4 regions of the Peribacillus sp. NPDC096448 genome follow, and region 2 is predicted to be linked to each of the others. Evidence: riboswitches for the same ligand, from Rfam matches in the RefSeq annotation. Region 2 holds a riboswitch; each other region holds the start of a gene.

Region 1 (4,337 bases), on a different contig from region 2:
GTATCCTCGATATAAGAAAGGTTCTCCTGATAGCCTCTCGCGTTCATGGCCATCGTCAACTGTCTAGAGCGCTGCAATACTCCTAAAAATAATGATGAGATTAGTAATCCGAGAGATCGAATGCCTTTCCTTAACGAACCATATCCCAGCCGTGAAGCTTGTGATTGGTGAATGGCCAAAGCTGTATCTAAAAAAATAAAGATGAAGCGATAGGTCAATTCTATTAAATCGACCAATAAGGAAGGCACTTTAAGTTTTCGCAGCACGGATAGGATGACTGTAATGGGTGTAGTTAAGGTAAGGAAATATAAACAGCTGATACTGCCGAATACGACAGTGATCAAATTGGCCACCGTACTGACGCTGTCAACGCTGATGAATATTTGCCAGTTCCCGAACTTCCAGGACCACCATAAATCCGAAATCGAAGTAAATTTACTTGTAAAAGAAAAAAGGATGGTAATTGTTCCTGATAGTATAAAAAATCCCGGTAATAGAAGTAATTTAAAATAATAAGAAAGCGGGATTTTTGCCGCAAAAATGATTAAAGCGCTCATCACCGTAAAAGTGATGAGCGAAACGGCCATATCCCTTACCGTTAATGTAAATAGCAAAAGGGAGAGTGCAAAAACCATCTTTTCCAACGGATGTACATCCTTTAGCCCATTGAAATAGGCATATTTATCAATGAGTAACATGCTTCGATTTTTCGGGGATTTCTTGTTTGGTTTGCTTATTCCTTTGTCTCGTTACACCTATGAAATACCCAATGAAACCAGCTCCGATTGCAGCTTGCAGCGCAAATAATAAGCTCTCGGTTTCTGAACCCGGCGGCTCCCAAATACTGTTGAACCATGGCTTGTATTCCGGCTGGATTTTAGTGATGGCCTCTTCAGCTTCGCCGTCTGCACCGCCAAATTCCGTTCCTTGTTGGGTGATTAACGGTATGGTGGCAAGAATGACGACCAGGAAAAGCAGCAGTAAACTTTTTTTCATGTTAACGGGCCTCCTTAGATAAAACTCGCAGCAATTTCAATTCGCCTAGATTGTATTTTTTCAAGAAATTCATCACGACGACTGTCAATAACCCCTCACTGATTGCCAAGGGAATTTGGGTCAGGGCAAAAATCCCTGCAAATTTACTGAAAGAGGCCATGAATCCTCCTACCTCGGAAGGAAAAGCAAGAGCAAGTTGAACGGAAGTTACCACATAGGTTCCCAAATCCCCAAAAGCAGCTGCCAAAAATACGGCAAGTGAAAAAGACCACCCCAATTTAGTTGCGCCCTTGAAGACAAAGTATGCAATGAACGGTCCGCAAACGGCCATGGAAAATGCATTGGCGCCTAATGTCGTCAATCCTCCGTGAGCCAGTAAAACAGCTTGAAATAACAGAACGATGGAGCCAACGACACTCATGGCCAATGGTCCGAATAATATGGAACCCAAACCAACTCCGGTAGGGTGCGAAGAACTTCCTGTAACGGAAGGAATCTTTAGCGCCGATAATATAAATACAAATGCGCCCGATAGGCCAAGTATCATTTTTGTTTCTGGGTTTTCCCTTACTTTGGACCTAATGGACCGGTAACCCAAGATTAAAAATGGAAGCGTCAAACCCCACCAGAATATAGCCCATTCTATGGGTAAAAAGCCCTCCATTATATGCATGGCCGATGCCCGTTTTGGAACAAAAAGCAGTAAAATGACAAAATAAATAGTTTTCCAATTGGTCCTTTTCATTCTTTCTCCTTTCAACACTTATAATTTTTCTGATCAATCTTGAGAAGAAAAGCGGCGCCCAAAATAAAAAGCACTTCTCCCAAAGGAAAGAAGTGCGTAATGAACAGGAATTTTGCAGCATGAACCAACCATGGGCCATTCTGCCTGATCCGCACGCCCATCCTCGTAGGCTGAAACAGTTTCACGCTTCATGGCAGGTCTCCTGGCTTTGGTTCATCATCCCATTACATCCTTCCCATCTTATTTGACAGTGGATTTAAGTTAAAGTAATGGAACTTCCCTTTACAGTGGCGGGACCGCTCCGGATTTTCACCGGCTTCCCTTTTAAGCTGAATTCCGAAAAATTCAACACCATGAAACTTATGTAATTATTTGAAAATTCTCGTATAGTGTACCATAAAGAAATAATTCCAGCTACACTATCTTTTTTTTCGGGCCGAAGTTTGTTGCGAGGTAAGGATTGTAACTGGTTTTACACTATTAAACTTTTCTAAACAGTCGGAATAAACTATTGAATTTTGATAAAGTTGTTATATGATAGATTATGTTAGTTAGAAATGTGTAATAAAACCAAATATTTCATTTTAAAAGTGCCCTTGTGTGAATAAGCAAGGGATAATAGGGAAATCGGTGAAAATCCGATGCAGCCCCCGCTACTGTAAACGCTGATGAAATTGTCGATAGCCACTGGCATGATGCCGGGAAGGGACAAAGTAAAATGAAGCGTAAGCCAGGAAACCTGCTTTTAAAATTGCATGATACTTTTCGGAGGGAAAGGTAGAAGGACTATGACGATTTTGGGGGGATTTGGCATACTTGCCTTTAGCTCCTCATTCATATAGTTTTTTAAACCTTGACTCTTAATGTTAAGGTTTTTTATTTTGCCTTTTCCCTGAACTCAGGAGGAAGAAGATGACTACTTGGAACTTGACGGGTACAAATACGCATCTGCTGATTTGTAATGGGAGCAGCTGCATGAAAAAGGGCGGGGAAGAAGTAACCCAAGCGATTCGCGATGAAATTACTTCAAAAGGACTGGATCTGAAAATCCATACAACCAGGACACGCTGTAACGGAAGATGTAAGGATGCCTGCGTAGTGATTGCCTATCCCCAAGGAAACTGGTATCGAGTGGAAACGCCCGATTTCGGCCGGCAGATCGTCAATAATATCGATGATGGTGGGTTTGTTCCACAGATGATCTACCAATTCAATGACGGGGATATGACCCCTAATCCAGATTTTCCAGCTCATACGGGTATTTCAAAGAACAAAGCGTAAAAGGAGATGTCTTAATGAGTACAAACGGTAAATTATTCGTCGTGGGCTTTGGACCAGGGAATTTTGAACAAATTACCAAACGTGCCGTCGAAGCCCTTCAGGAAAGTGACTACATCATTGGTTATAAAACTTATGTTGAACTCATTCAGGGACTGCTTACAGATCAAACGATCATTAGTACGGGGATGACCGAAGAGGTCTCACGTGCACAGGAAGCAGTGAAACAAGCGGAGTTGGGAAAGAAAGTGGCGGTGATTTCCAGTGGGGATGCCGGAGTTTACGGAATGGCAGGGTTAGTTTATGAAGTATTGATTGAAAAAGGCTGGAAAGAAGAAACTGGAGTGGGCATTGAAGTCATTCCTGGCATTTCTGCAATCAACTCATGTGCGTCTTTACTAGGGGCTCCAGTCATGCACGATTCGTGTACGATCAGCCTCAGTGATCATTTAACTCCTTGGGAACTGATCGCGAAAAGGGTTGAAGCAGCTGCCATGGCAGACTTTGTCATTGCGCTGTATAATCCGCGCAGCGGCAGGCGGACCCGGCAAATTGTTGAAACACAGAAAATTCTTCTTCGCTACCGCTCGCCGGATACTCCTGTCGGGTTGGTGAAAAGTGCTTATCGCGATAGGCAGGATATTGTCATTACCAATTTAAAGGATATGTTGAATCACGATATTGGAATGTTGACCACCGTCATCATCGGTAATTCATCCACCTTTTTATATGACGACAAAATCATCACACCGAGAGGCTATCAAAGAAAATATACGTTGAATTCGGAAAAGCAAACATTGAAGCCTCATCAGCGACTGCAAAAGGAAGCGGAACCGTGGGCATTAGATCAAGAAGACTTAACCGAGTCCGCTGTAGGAGTTGGATTACTTACAAAAGCACCAGAAAAGAAGCCAGCTTCCTTTGAAATGGCAATGGAAGCACTGTCAAGAGTCAAGGGTCAAACCGTTCAGCAATCCATTGAGCCAATTGTTCAGCAAAAAATGGAGTCGGTATTCGAACTTGCCGTTAGTCCAGGTGTGGCGAATAAACAATTCACTCCCAAACAAATGATGACTCTTGCGGAAGTAGTCGGGGAAAAGGGAACGATGGAATACACGCCAAATCATAAAATCGTATTAAAGATTCCGACAACGGATCCGGAAGTCATTACGGGGAAATTGCAATCAGCAAACTTTTTATTATCGCCGATTGGAGATGTACTGACATTAAAAGCCTGTGATTTCTGTGATGGTGAAAAAGCGGAATCCATTCCTTATGCGGATGAAATACACCGGGTGCTTGGCGGAATGAAAATGCC
Region 2 (4,337 bases):
TCGCAGTCACTATGCTGTGGATATATGCCTCTTCTGCCAAATGCCCATTTACGAATATCCATGTATTTATCGTTCCTGGAGCGGAACTCCAAGAATGCCGGTCAGCTAATGAAGCGTCGATGGCATTCCCTACACCCGCCGTCACAATGATAAAAACCGAGAAATCTTCAGTTCTTAATAGCTTGAAAGCAACCGTATCGAGAAAGACAGCTGTCATCATCCCTACCGTTTCCTGAGGTTCAAAACCATGAGTTGTTAAATAGTCGGCCATTTCAACATGATGATCCTCGCAATCATAGCCATGATGGACGTGCCTATTCACAAAATATTTATGCCAGCCCGTCCCCGAACCCGTCACTCCGGAAGACATCGTTCTAAGCGGGATTGGAGAATTCAATTGAATCATCTCAGATCCGACTGTCAAATAAGAATCATCAATTTCCAACGGGATAGTATCATGGCCATGCTTTTCCGGAACGATGAACATCTGCGGTTTCGGAAGGGCGGGATGTGGATGTTTTTCGATCGTCGTATGATATACACCCTGAATCCGTTCCTGTTGGAGCACTTCATTCGGCACATCTACAACCTGAATCTGCCCTTTCTCAAGCAGCATAAGCCGATCACAATATAATCCAGCCAAATTCAAATCATGAAAAATTGAAATAACGGTCAACTTCTGCTCTTTTGCCATTTTCCTCATTAAATCAAGAAGATCTTTTTGATAGGAAAGATCCAAATGGTTCGTAGGTTCATCCAAAAAAAGGATTTCCGGCTCTTGGGCAAGGGCCTGTGCCAGGAGGACCCTTTGTCTTTCCCCTCCTGATAATCGATCAAAATGAAGATCCTGAAAATCAGCTACTCCCGTTTGTTCCATTACCCGCTGGACAGTCGATTCATCTTCTGCGGACCAACTATGGAACCATCCTGATTGATGGGCATATCGCCCAAGTGAGACCGTCTCTTTTACTGTATAGGAGAAAGCTAATGAGGAATGTTGAGGGAGCACGGCAATGACCTGTGCAAGTTGTTTTGACGAATAATCCTTCAAATCCCTACCGCTAATCCGTACGCTTCCGCCTTTATAATCGAGCACCCCGCTAAGCATACTTAAAAGCGTCGTTTTCCCGCTGCCATTAGGACCAAGAATCCCGAATAATTCCCCTTTATGTACATCAAAAGAGACAGCGTCCAAAACAGCTTTGTTGTGATATCCGCCTGTTAACCCTTTTACTTCAAGCATCCGTTTTTACCCTTCTCTCCGTCTCTTTAATAAAATCAGCGCAAATGCAGGTGCCCCAATAAGTGAGGTGATCACCCCGATCGGCAGTTCCGATGGGGCGATGATCGTTCGTGCTACAAAATCCGCCAATATTAAGAATCCGCTTCCTATCAATAATGACAACGGAAGCAAATGTTTATGGTCAGGTCCCCAAATCTTTCGGACTAAATGAGGAATGACCAATCCTACAAACCCAATCGCCCCTGAAACGGCAACGGCTGCCCCTGTCAATGTCGAACCGGCTATCAGGATCCACATTTTCCGCCGCTTGACATTCACACCTAAGTGTTTTGCCCGGTCTTCCCCGAAAGTCATCGCATTCAATTCACTTGTATTCATGATCAAGGTCAGCGAACCAATGATAAAAAACGGCATAATGATTGCGATATAATTCCACCCGCGCATAGAAACGCTTCCCATCAGCCAGCCGATGATTTGTCTTAATTCATCACCCGTCAGCGCAATCATCAATGAAATGAAGGCACTTAAAAACGAGCTGAAAATGATTCCCGTTAAAATGATCGTTTCCACTTTCATCGATCGATCCATTTTTTTTGCAAAAGTCAATACGCAGAGCATCGTGAGCACTGAGCATAAGATGCTCAATGCCGGAAGAGTATATAAACCGATGAATGGCAGTGATATATTCAAGAATATTGTCAATACGGCGCCGACCGATGCTCCTGATGAAATACCTAATGTGTAAGGATCAGCGAGCGGGTTCCGGAGCAGTCCCTGAAAAGCCGCACCCGCAATCGCAAGTGATGCCCCAACCAAACCCGCAAGCAATACACGCGGCAAGCGGATGTTCATCACGATATTCGTCAGCATCACATCCGGATCGGCAGAAATCGGCAAGTGGAAAATCTCCTTGCCGATTATTTGTAAAAGTACGGAAATCGGTACTGACACCGAACCAAAGGAAATGCCTATCGTCATTGCGAATAACAAAATGAACAACGCAATCAAATAAGCAAACGTCCATTTAGTTGTCAAATTGGTTCGGATAGACTGATTTGGCAAGTTCCTCTACTCCCTCTATTAAGCGCGGACCGGAACGGGTCACCAAGTCAGAATGGACATCAAAAACTTGGCCATTTTTAACAGCATTTACGTCTTGCCATCCTTTTCGGCCCGTCACTTCACTTACTGAATCTTTCGTATAATAACCATACGTTGTAATGATGACATCAGGATTTGCAGCAATCATCGACTCTTCATCAATTTTTGCCCAACCGTCCAATTCAGCAGCAGCATTATCCGCTGAAATAATATGAAGCATCTCATTCATGAAAGTATTTTTTCCAGGTGTGAATATTTCTGGTGAAGGCGAAACTTCCACTAAAACGGTCTTCCTATCCTCTTCCTTTACGGATTTGGCTTTTTCCTGGATATCCTTGAGCTTCGTTTTCATATCCGCAACGATTTCATTTGCCTTATCATGTTCTCCCGTTGCCTGTCCAATCATTTCAATAGACTCATAGACTTGGTCAAAGCTTTGTGCATCATTGACTACGAGAACATCTATTCCAGCATCCTTAAGCTGCTGTAAACCCTCATTTGAATTATGGGCACTTGATGCATGCGCAAGAACAAGGTCAGGCTTCATCGAGACAATCAGCTCCGTGTTCATTTCCATTCCGCCAACTTTTTCAATTTCTTTCGTTTCTTCCGGGTAGTTATCATTGTCGGAAACACCAACGACCTTTTTTCCCAAACCAAGTGCAAAGACCACTTCCGTATTACTTGGTATCAACGAAACGATTTTCTTCGGCTTTTGTTCTATCGTTACTTTTTCCCCAGTTGCATCTTTAATCGTAATCGGGAAAGCTTTGTGTTGAGCATGGTTCGTTTGCTGCTTTTCTTTTCCTTCATCAGTAGTGTCACTGCAGCCGACCATCATGCCTGCAACAAGCAACATCAACAATATCAGACCAAAAATCTTCTTCATTTTCATTCCCCACAATCTTTTCATTTAATTTCTTCCACCTAATAAAGAAAACGTAATCCTGAAAGATGCCCCCAAAACGAAAAGCACCTCCCGTTAAACGGAAGATGCTTGCATGGCAACAATAATCAATACGGACTCTTTCTTAGGGTCTGCCACACACCTTCCCATCCGCGTAGGTTACAGGTGTACGAATTCTGGCAGGTCTCCTGGCTCATGGTCATCGTCAACGGTACCTTCCCATATCTCATACAGTGGTACACAGCCGTCAGCTCCCATATACAGTGGCGGGACCGCGCTGGCATTTCACCAACTTCCCTTTTAAGTCATTAAGACACCAAAATCGTTCATATGTATATAATTTTCACTGCCTTCATTATACACCATGTAAGAATCGATTATTATATGATTTTTCTGAACGAATACGAAATGACCCTTCCACCTTCAATGCTTTGACGCATTTTCAATCAGTGACGCAAACCCATCGACTGATAACCCGGGTGAAATCCGAACTCGATGCAGGGCACGCATCCCTCGGTCCCTTGAAGCCCCCCATGTTCGGTAGTGACTGCCATCTTGTATCAGCTTCTTCTGATCGCCTGAGACTCTCTTCGTTATACAGGGCAACCGGATAGGAAAGCACTGTCGTGTCCTGGTCGGGGATATGGTCGATTAACTCCTTCGACTGAACCATTTCCGCTTCTTGCTGCTCTGCCGTCATGCGGTTCAGTTCCAAATGGTTGATGGTATGGCTTTCGATCGAAATCCCACCCTTGCTCATCTCCAACATTTGATTTTCAGTCAGGTGATGACCTTTATCAACGGACTTCCCGATCATGAAGACATTTGATTTCATATCATTTTCTTTTAATATCGGGAAAGCCTCCGTGTAGTTATCTGAATAGCCATCATCAAAAGTAAGCCAGACACACTTCTCACTTGGCATCCGATTCCCGGTTAAGAAGAGGAATGCTTCTTCAGGGGATAATGTACAGTAACCATTCTCCCGAAGCCAAGCCACCTGTGATCGGAATTCCCCCCTTGGAACCCGAAGGCCATTACCTTCAGAAATACTGTGATACATCAATATCGGGAGCTGGACCGGGG
Region 3 (4,337 bases), on a different contig from region 2:
CTCTTATTTCTCTCCTTCCCATCGTATACGAGGATCCAGGAAGGAATACGTAACATCCACAAGAAGATTACAGACCACAAAGATCACGCTCATAAATAATACACAACCCTGAATCATCGGATAATCTTGATTTAGAATAGATGTGACAAATAATTGCCCCATGCCGGGCCAAGCAAAAATTGTTTCAACAATTACCGCTCCTCCTAGCATGTTCCCTAAACTCATACCAAGTCCAGTTATCACAGGCAACAAGGACTTTTTTAATACATGCCTGCTAACGATTAGCCTCTGACGCAAGCCTCTTGCTCTAGCATACATAACATATGACTCATTCAAATTTTCCAGCATACTAGCCCGAAGCAATCGCATATACGTACCTATATAACCAAAAGCAAGTGTTAAGGTGGGAAGTACTAGATGAGCCAAAGTGCCCCTCCCCAAGACAGGGAATAAATCTAACTTTACGGATAAAAAGTAGATTAAGATAAAACCAAACCAAAATGTAGGCATAGAGACGCTAGCAAAGGCTACTATTCCACTAACCTGATCAACCATTTTTCCCTTGTAAATAGCAGAAATCATTCCTATAGGTAAACTAATTACAACAATAAAAATAAGCGAAGCACATGTTAATTGAATCGTTGGAAATAGATGCAACAATATTTCGTCCCAAACAGAATTTTTGGATACATAAGACATCCCTAAATCCAATTGCAACACTTTTCCTAGCCAATCTATATATTGAATATATAAAGGCTTATTTAATCCAAGCTCAGATCGCAGAGCGTTCACTGCCTCATCCGTAGGTGGAATGTGTGAAATCCTTAAGTAAGCTACTGCTGGATCTCCAGGAATTAAGTGCAGCAAGATAAAGGTGATGAGTGAGATTCCTAACAATATTGGAATTAAACTTGTGAGACGCTTAACAATAAACCAACCCATGTAATACTCCTTAAGTTGTTTTTAATTATGCTCAATTTATTTAACATCAATTGAAGTTAAAGGCACCTCAACTTCTTGAGGTAAAAAGTCTACCCCGCTAATATTTTTATGATACACGGCTACATTAGACTGATAAGATATCGGTAAATAAACAGCTTGCTCATGCAAAGTCATTAAAATATCTGTATACAACATTTTTCTCTCTTTTTCATCTGTAGTTAATAATACTTCCTTAATTTTCTGGTCTATTTCTTTCTTTTCAGGTAGCCCTAATAAAGCAGTGTAATCTGGACTTCCATTTTCTGAATCTGTCGTAATAGATGCTAAATAGGAATGTGGGTCAAACGGTACAGCCCATGTTGATGTAAATAATAAATCATACTTACCTTGGAATGCCGTTTTCCAAAATGTATTACTTTCCTGACTAGTCAATTTAATATCTATCCCTAGTTTTCTAAAATCACCTTGAACAAATTCTGCTATCGACTTCTGGATGTTGTCTGTACTATTAAATAGAAATTCCAGTTGCAACTCTTTTCCGTCTTTTTCTCTAAACGGTTTGCCCTCTACTTTTCCCCATCCAGCTTCATCCAATAACTGTGCTGCCTTTGCTGCATCATATTTATAAGGATCTACATTAATCTTTGTGTAATCCAAAACAGGTGGAAATAAAGTATTAGCCTTTTCTTCCATACCATAAAAAATATTATCGATAACAGCCTGTTTATTAAACGCATGGTTAAGAGCTAACCGAACTTTACGATCTTTAGTAGCTTCGTTATTTGTGTTAAAAAGCAGCGTTCTTGTAGCAGTAGGTTCTGACAATTTGGTTTTATATTTTCCAGAGTTCTTCAAGAATTGGAATGAATCTTGGCTGATGACCCCGTTACCAAAAATAAAATCAAGTTCCTTTTTCTCAAAAGCTAATACTCTAGACTCGCCGTCAGTAATAACTTTAACAACCACCTTATCTACTTTAGGTTTAGAACCCCAATAATGTTCGTTTCTTTTGAATACAGCAAACTCATTTTTCTTATATTCGCTCAATACCCACGGACCTGTACCTATCGGAGATTTGAGTCCATCCTTAAATGTATTTTGACTGTCCGGAAAAGCAGCTTCTCCTACAAATCTCAAAGGTCTAACATAAGTTAGTTCTTGAAGAGTTGGATAGTACGAGTTATGCAAAGTAAGTTTAAATGTATATTCACCCACTACTTCTGTACCTTTAATTTGGTTAATTAATTCCACCCATTCATGTTGTTTGCGGTTATCTAAAATAGTATCAAAGTTTTTCTTAACGATTTTAGCATTAAATGGCGAACCATCAGAAAACTTAACATCTTTTCTGAGGTGAAATACATATTCTTTTCCATCTTTCGATATATCCCAACTCTCCGCCAGCCAAGGCTGAATTTCCCCACCTTCACCGTAATAAACAAGAGATTCATATACCATCGCTTGAGAAAAAAATTCATTTGGAAAATACGTGTGTGGATTTAAATTACCGATATCTCTAGGCCAAGAAAACGCAACAATTTTTGGTTGATCTTTATCTGATACATTTTTTTGATCTTTTGTTGTGTTGTTGCAACCAGTAACAAAGATTGTAAATATTACTAGCAGTCCAACAAAAGAACGGAATAAATTAGACTTCTTTAAAAACATGCGTTCTCACCTTCAATTATAGAATTTAACTATTTGAAAAATATGAAATACAAAAAAAACATTTCCTACCAGAATTTATCAGGTCAGAAATGCCTATAGTTCAAGAAATTTGTCTTCTAGCACTCTAACACCTCCCTATCTCCCGTAGGTTTAACAGCATCTCTAGAACGGGCAGGTCTTCTGACTTAGGCTCATCATCTCTATGCGTCTTCCCAGATATTATCCAGTGACATTTTCACATAGGACTCACCCTTACAGCGGCGGGACCGTGCCGGATTTTGCACCGGCTTCCCTTTTAAGTATTTGCAATTAAACAAATACACCCATTCCAATAAAATATGAAATTTTCCCTTATCTTCATAATAAAATTTAGAACTTGTCTATTCTAAAATTAGTCAGTTGAAACTATTTGTAAACCATTACATTTTATTAGTTTCATCTCTAAGTAATTTTTGATAAATCCAGCTACTAATCCTAGCTATAAACGAAATACAGTAAGTAAGAAGGAATTTATACATGTTCTCTCAAAAATCTAACAAATATATAACATTCTCCTACATTTGTTTGTTTAACGATTGCTACTCTCTTGAAATGGAATATTTACTTTTTAAAAATGAAATGAAAAAAAGTTTACCTATTACAAATTATATTCGTTATTGCAAATTTATGCTATATCAAATTAAGATCCTAATGTTTTTGAAGGTGGAAACATACATAAGACTACTTTCAGGAAGTACTCATAGCAAAGACCCCATTGGCGCTCAAGGGGTTACACGTCGCCTATTTTTTTGGGGTGCAGTTCAACGTTAAGGAATCGACTATTTTTACTTTTCATTATTCTATCAACAAGATTGTGACGGACTTCACTTAAACTACCATGAAAATAAGTTTCTTTAAAAATGAAAGATGACAATACTTAAGAAGACCCTGCTCAATCGTTTAAAAAAAGAGGAGAGCGTTAATTAATTAGTCTATGGATTAGGGTTGACTGGATTAAGGTCAGTATTAGTATTAACACTGCCTAACCATTTTCATTCTTTGCGATTCATGGATGGCTAACGGGTCGTTAGCACTATAAGAGTAAAAACCATACCAGATCGAGGTCTACAAATTCTTTAGGTGTTTATGCCTTTTGTTGTTTAGATGTTGGGGTTTCGGCAATCGTCATCTTCTTGTTTTCAACGAAAAATCTTCCTTTATAGGCCAATTGATTGGCTAGAGGAGCCCACTTATACCAGTCTTTAAACCCTAACATTTTTCCCACTGATTGAAAGTGTTTTCCTTGTGATAATAGGACACATAACGTATTGCTATCCATTGACCAAGAAGCTGTAGGAACAATTAAAAAGCTAACCCACTTCCCATCAGAACTCCACTTAAAATAATCTGCATCAATCCCAAACAAATCAGGTTCTATAGTTTGGTTAGTGTAAAAAGGTTTTATTTTATCTTTTAAAAACAGCTCCGATCTTCAGCTAAAGCACCCGTTAGTTCATTAAGAAAAGCGATTCTGAAAACAGTTCATGCTAATGAGTAACTTCATTTTTACTATACATAAAGATTTTGCATTTGGGCAAAATTATAGAAACAAATTCAATTGGAGAACAACATTTATGATTTTCCTTGCCCTTTTATTAATGTTAGGCGGTTTATTAATTATTAATACTATTTACGCTTATCACACCAAGCACATAGACTCGAATTTTTTATCGACTTTATGGTACTAT
Region 4 (4,337 bases), on a different contig from region 2:
ATTTAACTCAGGATATTCATACATCAAGATTTGAATGAGCATACCAATGAAATCGAAATGGACCATTTCATCGCGATGAATATAGGATATCATCGTAGCGGAACCGGTCATTAGATTTTGGCGTCCTAAATTATAATAAAAGGCGAAAGCCAGATAGAAATAAATCCCTTCAAGGTTCGTTGAATGGATCAGTGCCTCGAATAAATGCTGAGGGCTGGGATCGTCCACGAACGTTTGATAAGCATCAACGATCGGTTGGTTACGCTTAATCACTTCAGGATGTTCTTTGATGCGGTCGAAAAGCTGTTTTTGCTTACCTACCGGAATCAAGGAAGCAAGGATATAGGAATAAGACTCATTATGGATCGATTCCTGCTGAGCCATGTTGGCCAGGATAGCTTTTGCCGCCGGATCTTTGATGTACCGAAGAATTTCTACTAAAGTGGGCGTTTGAAGACTGTCCATTCCAGCAATCATCGTAAGGATATCGAGAAAAGCATCCTGGATATCTTCATCCAATTCGCCCCACTGCTTTTTATCCTGAATCATGTTCACGCTCGAAGGCTTCCAAAAGTTATTGATGAGCTGTGTATAGGTATCATAGAATTTTTCATACTGAATATCGTTCCAAAGGAGGAAGCCTGAAGCTTCTCCTTTGAAAACACCGGTTGCCTTGGTTGGATGCGTCGGTTCGAGCATCCGAATTTTTTTGATATGATTGGTCATTCGTGAAAACTCCTTTAAGAATAGATTACTGGGTCATGATTGTCGTTAACTTGAACAGCTTTCGCAGGCATTGTCATATTCGGAAGAAGTCGAACGAACATAATACGTCGATTTCAACCCGCTTTCCCATGCCGTTAAATGGATATCCAAGAGAACCTTCGCTTTGATTGTATTGTGTACATACAGATTAAAGCTGATTGCTTGGTCAATATGGCGTTGGCGGGCCGCATTTTGCCTGATGCTTTCCAGTTGGTCCAAATTGAATCGCGTCTTTTTATAATATTCATACGTATTTGGCGTCAAGCCTGGTGCGGTCACCTTGAATTTGAAGTTTTTCTTTTCTTCGTAAAATTCAATTTCATACAAAGGATCGATTCCATCCGTTGAATTACCGATTTTGGCTGTCGATGAATTGGGGGCAATCGCCATTAAATATCCATTACGGGTCCCGTGCTCCTGCACGTCTGCTTTTAAATCCAGCCATTTTTGATCTGTATAGTCACGCAGTTCGAAATAGTCCCCTGTATGCCAATCTGAACCTTCAAAATATGGGTAAGATCCTTTTTCCTTGGCCAATTCGTTGGATGCCTTGATTGTTAAGTAAGCGATCTTTTCGTATAAAGCATCTGCATAGTGAACAGCCTCATCGGATTCCCAATAAATATTCTCTGTGGCAAGTAAATGATGCCATCCAAACGTTCCTAAACCAATTGCCCGGTAACGCTTGTTCGAGATGGATGCTTGTTTGACAGGAAGATTATTCACATCAATGACATTGTCCAGCATACGGATCTGAATGGGAATCAATCTTTCCAAAACATCGCTGCCCACCGCTCGGGGCAAGTTAATGGATGAAAGATTGCAGACAACGAAATCGCCGCTTTTACGAACGACAACAACATCTCCATCTTCTGTTTCATATTCATCCGTGATCGTCGAAGGGCTTAGGTTTTGGGCAATCTCCGTGCAAAGGTTAGAACAATAAATCATACCTTTATGTTTATTCGGATTCTTCCTATTCACCTCATCGCGGTAGAACATATACGGTACGCCTTCTTCTAATTGAGAAATCATGATGCTTTTCATGATGTCCATCGCATTGATTTTTTCAAAGCTATAGTTTGGAAGTGTGCCATTTTCTGCGGCCTCGACTGCAAGTGCATAATGATTCCTGAAGCTTCCTTCGCCTTTCTTCTCGTCATAAAGATCTTCAAGTGAAAATCCAAGGGTTTGCTTAACGGTATGCGGATCGAAAAGATACCATTCTTTTCTGTCGCGTACAGCCTCCATGAATAAATCGGGAATGCAAACACCTGTAAAAATGTCATGGGCTTTTAATCTGTCATCCCCGTTTTGTGTCTTCAAATCGAGGAAGCTCATGATATCTTTATGCCAGGCATCCAAGTAAATCGCGATGGCACCTTTACGTTGACCCAATTGATCGACACTTACAGCTGTCTGGTTGAATAGTCGAATCCAGGGCGTCGTACCGGAACTGTTTCCAGAGAAACCCCGGATATCAGAACCAAGTGAGCGGACCTTACCAACGTAAAGGCCGACACCGCCGCCGAATTTAGATACTTTTGCCGCATCGTAGTTTGATAGGTAAATTCCGTCAATGGAATCTTCAATTGCGTCGATAAAGCAAGAGCTTAACTGCCCATGTGTTTTACCTGCATTGGAGAGTGTAGGAGTCGCAACGGTCATATAAAGGTTGGACATGGCCCAGTATGCTTCTTTTATAAGTTGCAGGCGATGCTCCGTTTTTTCCATTCGCATGATTTCCATTGCGATGATCATGAAACGTTCTTGTGGAAGTTCGTAGACCTTGTCCTTTTTTGGGCGGGCTAGATAGCGGTCGTTCAATAAGTAGATGCCTATGTAAGAGAATAATTTATCTTTTTCCGGGTCGATCACCGAACCCAATTCCTCAATTTCCGCTTTCGTATATGAAGATAGCAGTTCTGGTTTATAAATGGGATAACGCTGACCTTCCGAAAGCTGGGAAAGTTCCGTGATCAGCTCATAGAATGGGCCATAACTCTTGCCTTCATAACCTCGATTGGCTTGTGCATCCCTATACATTGTATTCAACAGTTCTGCTGCAGCAACGAACGTCCAATCCGGAGCATCGATATCCACACCTTCAAGAGCGAGCTGAATCAGTTTTTTTGATGCCTGTTCTTCGGTTGAGTCACTTTTGCGATCAAGCCATTTTGTAAAACGCTTTTTGAACTTTTCCATATCGAGACGGCCTTCGAATTCCTTCGATAACGTCTCAAGCTGGATGGATTTCGTTTCTGTGTCATTTTCACTTATGGTAGAGTTATATGTTTGAGTCATTAATAATCCTCCTTGGTAACTTCCGCTAAAATAAAAAAAAACCGCCCAAAGAATTGAGGCGGATCAAACGATAGAATAAAAGAGCCATGAAAAAATGGCCGTTATACTATCGTTTCATCATCTCAATCCCCGAAGAATAAGAAACGTGAAAAATTCAAGGCAGGTCTCCTGACTCATGATCATCCTACTTTGAGTCCTTCCCGTATAAAGAGCTATACAGTGGTTTTCTCATTTCGTCACATTTACAGTTGCGGGGACAGTTCCGGGTTTGCACCGGATTCCCTTTTCAGCCATCACTGGCACCTTGGATTATAATAAATTCTATATATAGTTATTGGTATTGTTTATGTAATCAATATCTAGTATTTCTGCTTATATTATCGTAAGCCATATACGATGATAATTCAACTAATATATTTGAAAAAAACCAACCCTTATCTATTGACAAAGTGATGGCAGAGAGTCAAGGAATGAAAGATTTTATTGGGGAAAGGATAATTCAAGCGCTGATTTTACGGGATTTTGTGTTAAAATAAAGTGTCTAGTAAAGGTGGCTCTCCCTTATTGCGGTGAGGGGATTCGCGGAAAAATATTTATGAAAAAGGGGATAAAATCTTGGAAAAAGTATTAGTTTTTGGACATAAAAACCCGGATACAGACACAATCTGTTCGGCAATCGCTTATGCGGATCTGAAAAAGCAGTTAGGTATCAACGCTGAACCAGTTCGTCTGGGTGAAGTGAATGGTGAAACTCAATATGCATTGGACCAATTCAAATTCGACGCTCCCCGTCTTGTGGAAAAAGTTGCAGGGGAAGCTGACGGCGTAATCCTGGTCGATCATAACGAACGCCAGCAAAGTGCTGAAGATATTGACCAAGTCCGTGTGCTGGAAGTTATCGACCATCACCGTATCGCTAACTTTGAAACAAGCGATCCTTTATATTACCGTGCGGAACCAGTTGGCTGTACGGCAACCATTTTAAATAAAATTTATAAAGAAAACGGCATTGAAGTTCCTAAAGCAATCGCAGGTCTTATGCTGTCTGCCATCATTTCCGATTCTTTATTGTTCAAATCACCGACTTGCACGGAGCAAGACGTTGCAGCAGCAATGGAATTGGCTGCCATTGCGGGAGTTGACGCCGAAACATATGGCTTGGAAATGTTGAAGGCGGGAGCTGACTTGAGCGATAAAACGATTGCCCAGCTTATCACTCTTGATGCAAAGGAATTCTCCATGGGAATGGCTAAAGTGGAGATAGCACA

The links. A riboswitch is a leader RNA that binds a small molecule or an ion and turns the genes downstream of it on or off. The one in region 2 is predicted to bind cobalamin.
Region 1: another riboswitch for cobalamin. It lies ahead of ACIQ0C_RS16780 ((2Fe-2S) ferredoxin domain-containing protein); the one in region 2 lies ahead of ACIQ0C_RS14860 (ABC transporter substrate-binding protein).
Region 3: another riboswitch for cobalamin. It lies ahead of nikA (nickel ABC transporter substrate-binding protein); the one in region 2 lies ahead of ACIQ0C_RS14860 (ABC transporter substrate-binding protein).
Region 4: another riboswitch for cobalamin. It lies ahead of ACIQ0C_RS17070 (ribonucleoside-diphosphate reductase subunit alpha); the one in region 2 lies ahead of ACIQ0C_RS14860 (ABC transporter substrate-binding protein).

Annotation. Positions count from the first base shown of each region.
Region 1 is NZ_JBIWEU010000009.1:207,971-212,307, forward strand. It holds gene cbiQ (cobalt ECF transporter T component CbiQ) at 1-698, opposite strand, end outside; gene ACIQ0C_RS16765 (energy-coupling factor ABC transporter substrate-binding protein) at 685-996, opposite strand; gene ACIQ0C_RS16770 (energy-coupling factor ABC transporter permease) at 998-1,741, opposite strand; gene ACIQ0C_RS16775 (hypothetical protein) at 1,775-1,933, opposite strand; cobalamin riboswitch at 1,917-2,112, opposite strand; cobalamin riboswitch at 2,313-2,502, shown strand; gene ACIQ0C_RS16780 ((2Fe-2S) ferredoxin domain-containing protein) at 2,654-3,022, shown strand; gene cobJ (precorrin-3B C(17)-methyltransferase) at 3,037-4,337, shown strand, end outside.
Region 2 is NZ_JBIWEU010000008.1:66,641-70,977, reverse strand. It holds gene ACIQ0C_RS27280 (adenosylcobinamide amidohydrolase) at 1-406, opposite strand, end outside; partial or broken gene ACIQ0C_RS27275 (heme ABC transporter ATP-binding protein) at 494-1,243, opposite strand; gene ACIQ0C_RS14865 (FecCD family ABC transporter permease) at 1,250-2,305, opposite strand; gene ACIQ0C_RS14860 (ABC transporter substrate-binding protein) at 2,268-3,233, opposite strand; cobalamin riboswitch at 3,413-3,587, opposite strand; gene ACIQ0C_RS14855 (polysaccharide deacetylase family protein) at 3,694-4,251, opposite strand; gene ACIQ0C_RS14850 (hypothetical protein) at 4,295-4,337, opposite strand, start outside.
Region 3 is NZ_JBIWEU010000023.1:25,623-29,959, forward strand. It holds gene nikC (nickel transporter permease) at 1-1, opposite strand, end outside; gene nikB (nickel ABC transporter permease) at 4-942, opposite strand; gene nikA (nickel ABC transporter substrate-binding protein) at 979-2,610, opposite strand; cobalamin riboswitch at 2,764-2,952, opposite strand; partial or broken gene ACIQ0C_RS24115 (translocation protein TolB) at 3,737-4,063, opposite strand; gene ACIQ0C_RS24120 (hypothetical protein) at 4,224-4,337, shown strand, end outside.
Region 4 is NZ_JBIWEU010000010.1:514-4,850, reverse strand. It holds gene ACIQ0C_RS17075 (ribonucleotide-diphosphate reductase subunit beta) at 1-726, opposite strand, end outside; gene ACIQ0C_RS17070 (ribonucleoside-diphosphate reductase subunit alpha) at 772-3,069, opposite strand; cobalamin riboswitch at 3,211-3,391, opposite strand; gene ACIQ0C_RS17065 (manganese-dependent inorganic pyrophosphatase) at 3,685-4,337, shown strand, end outside.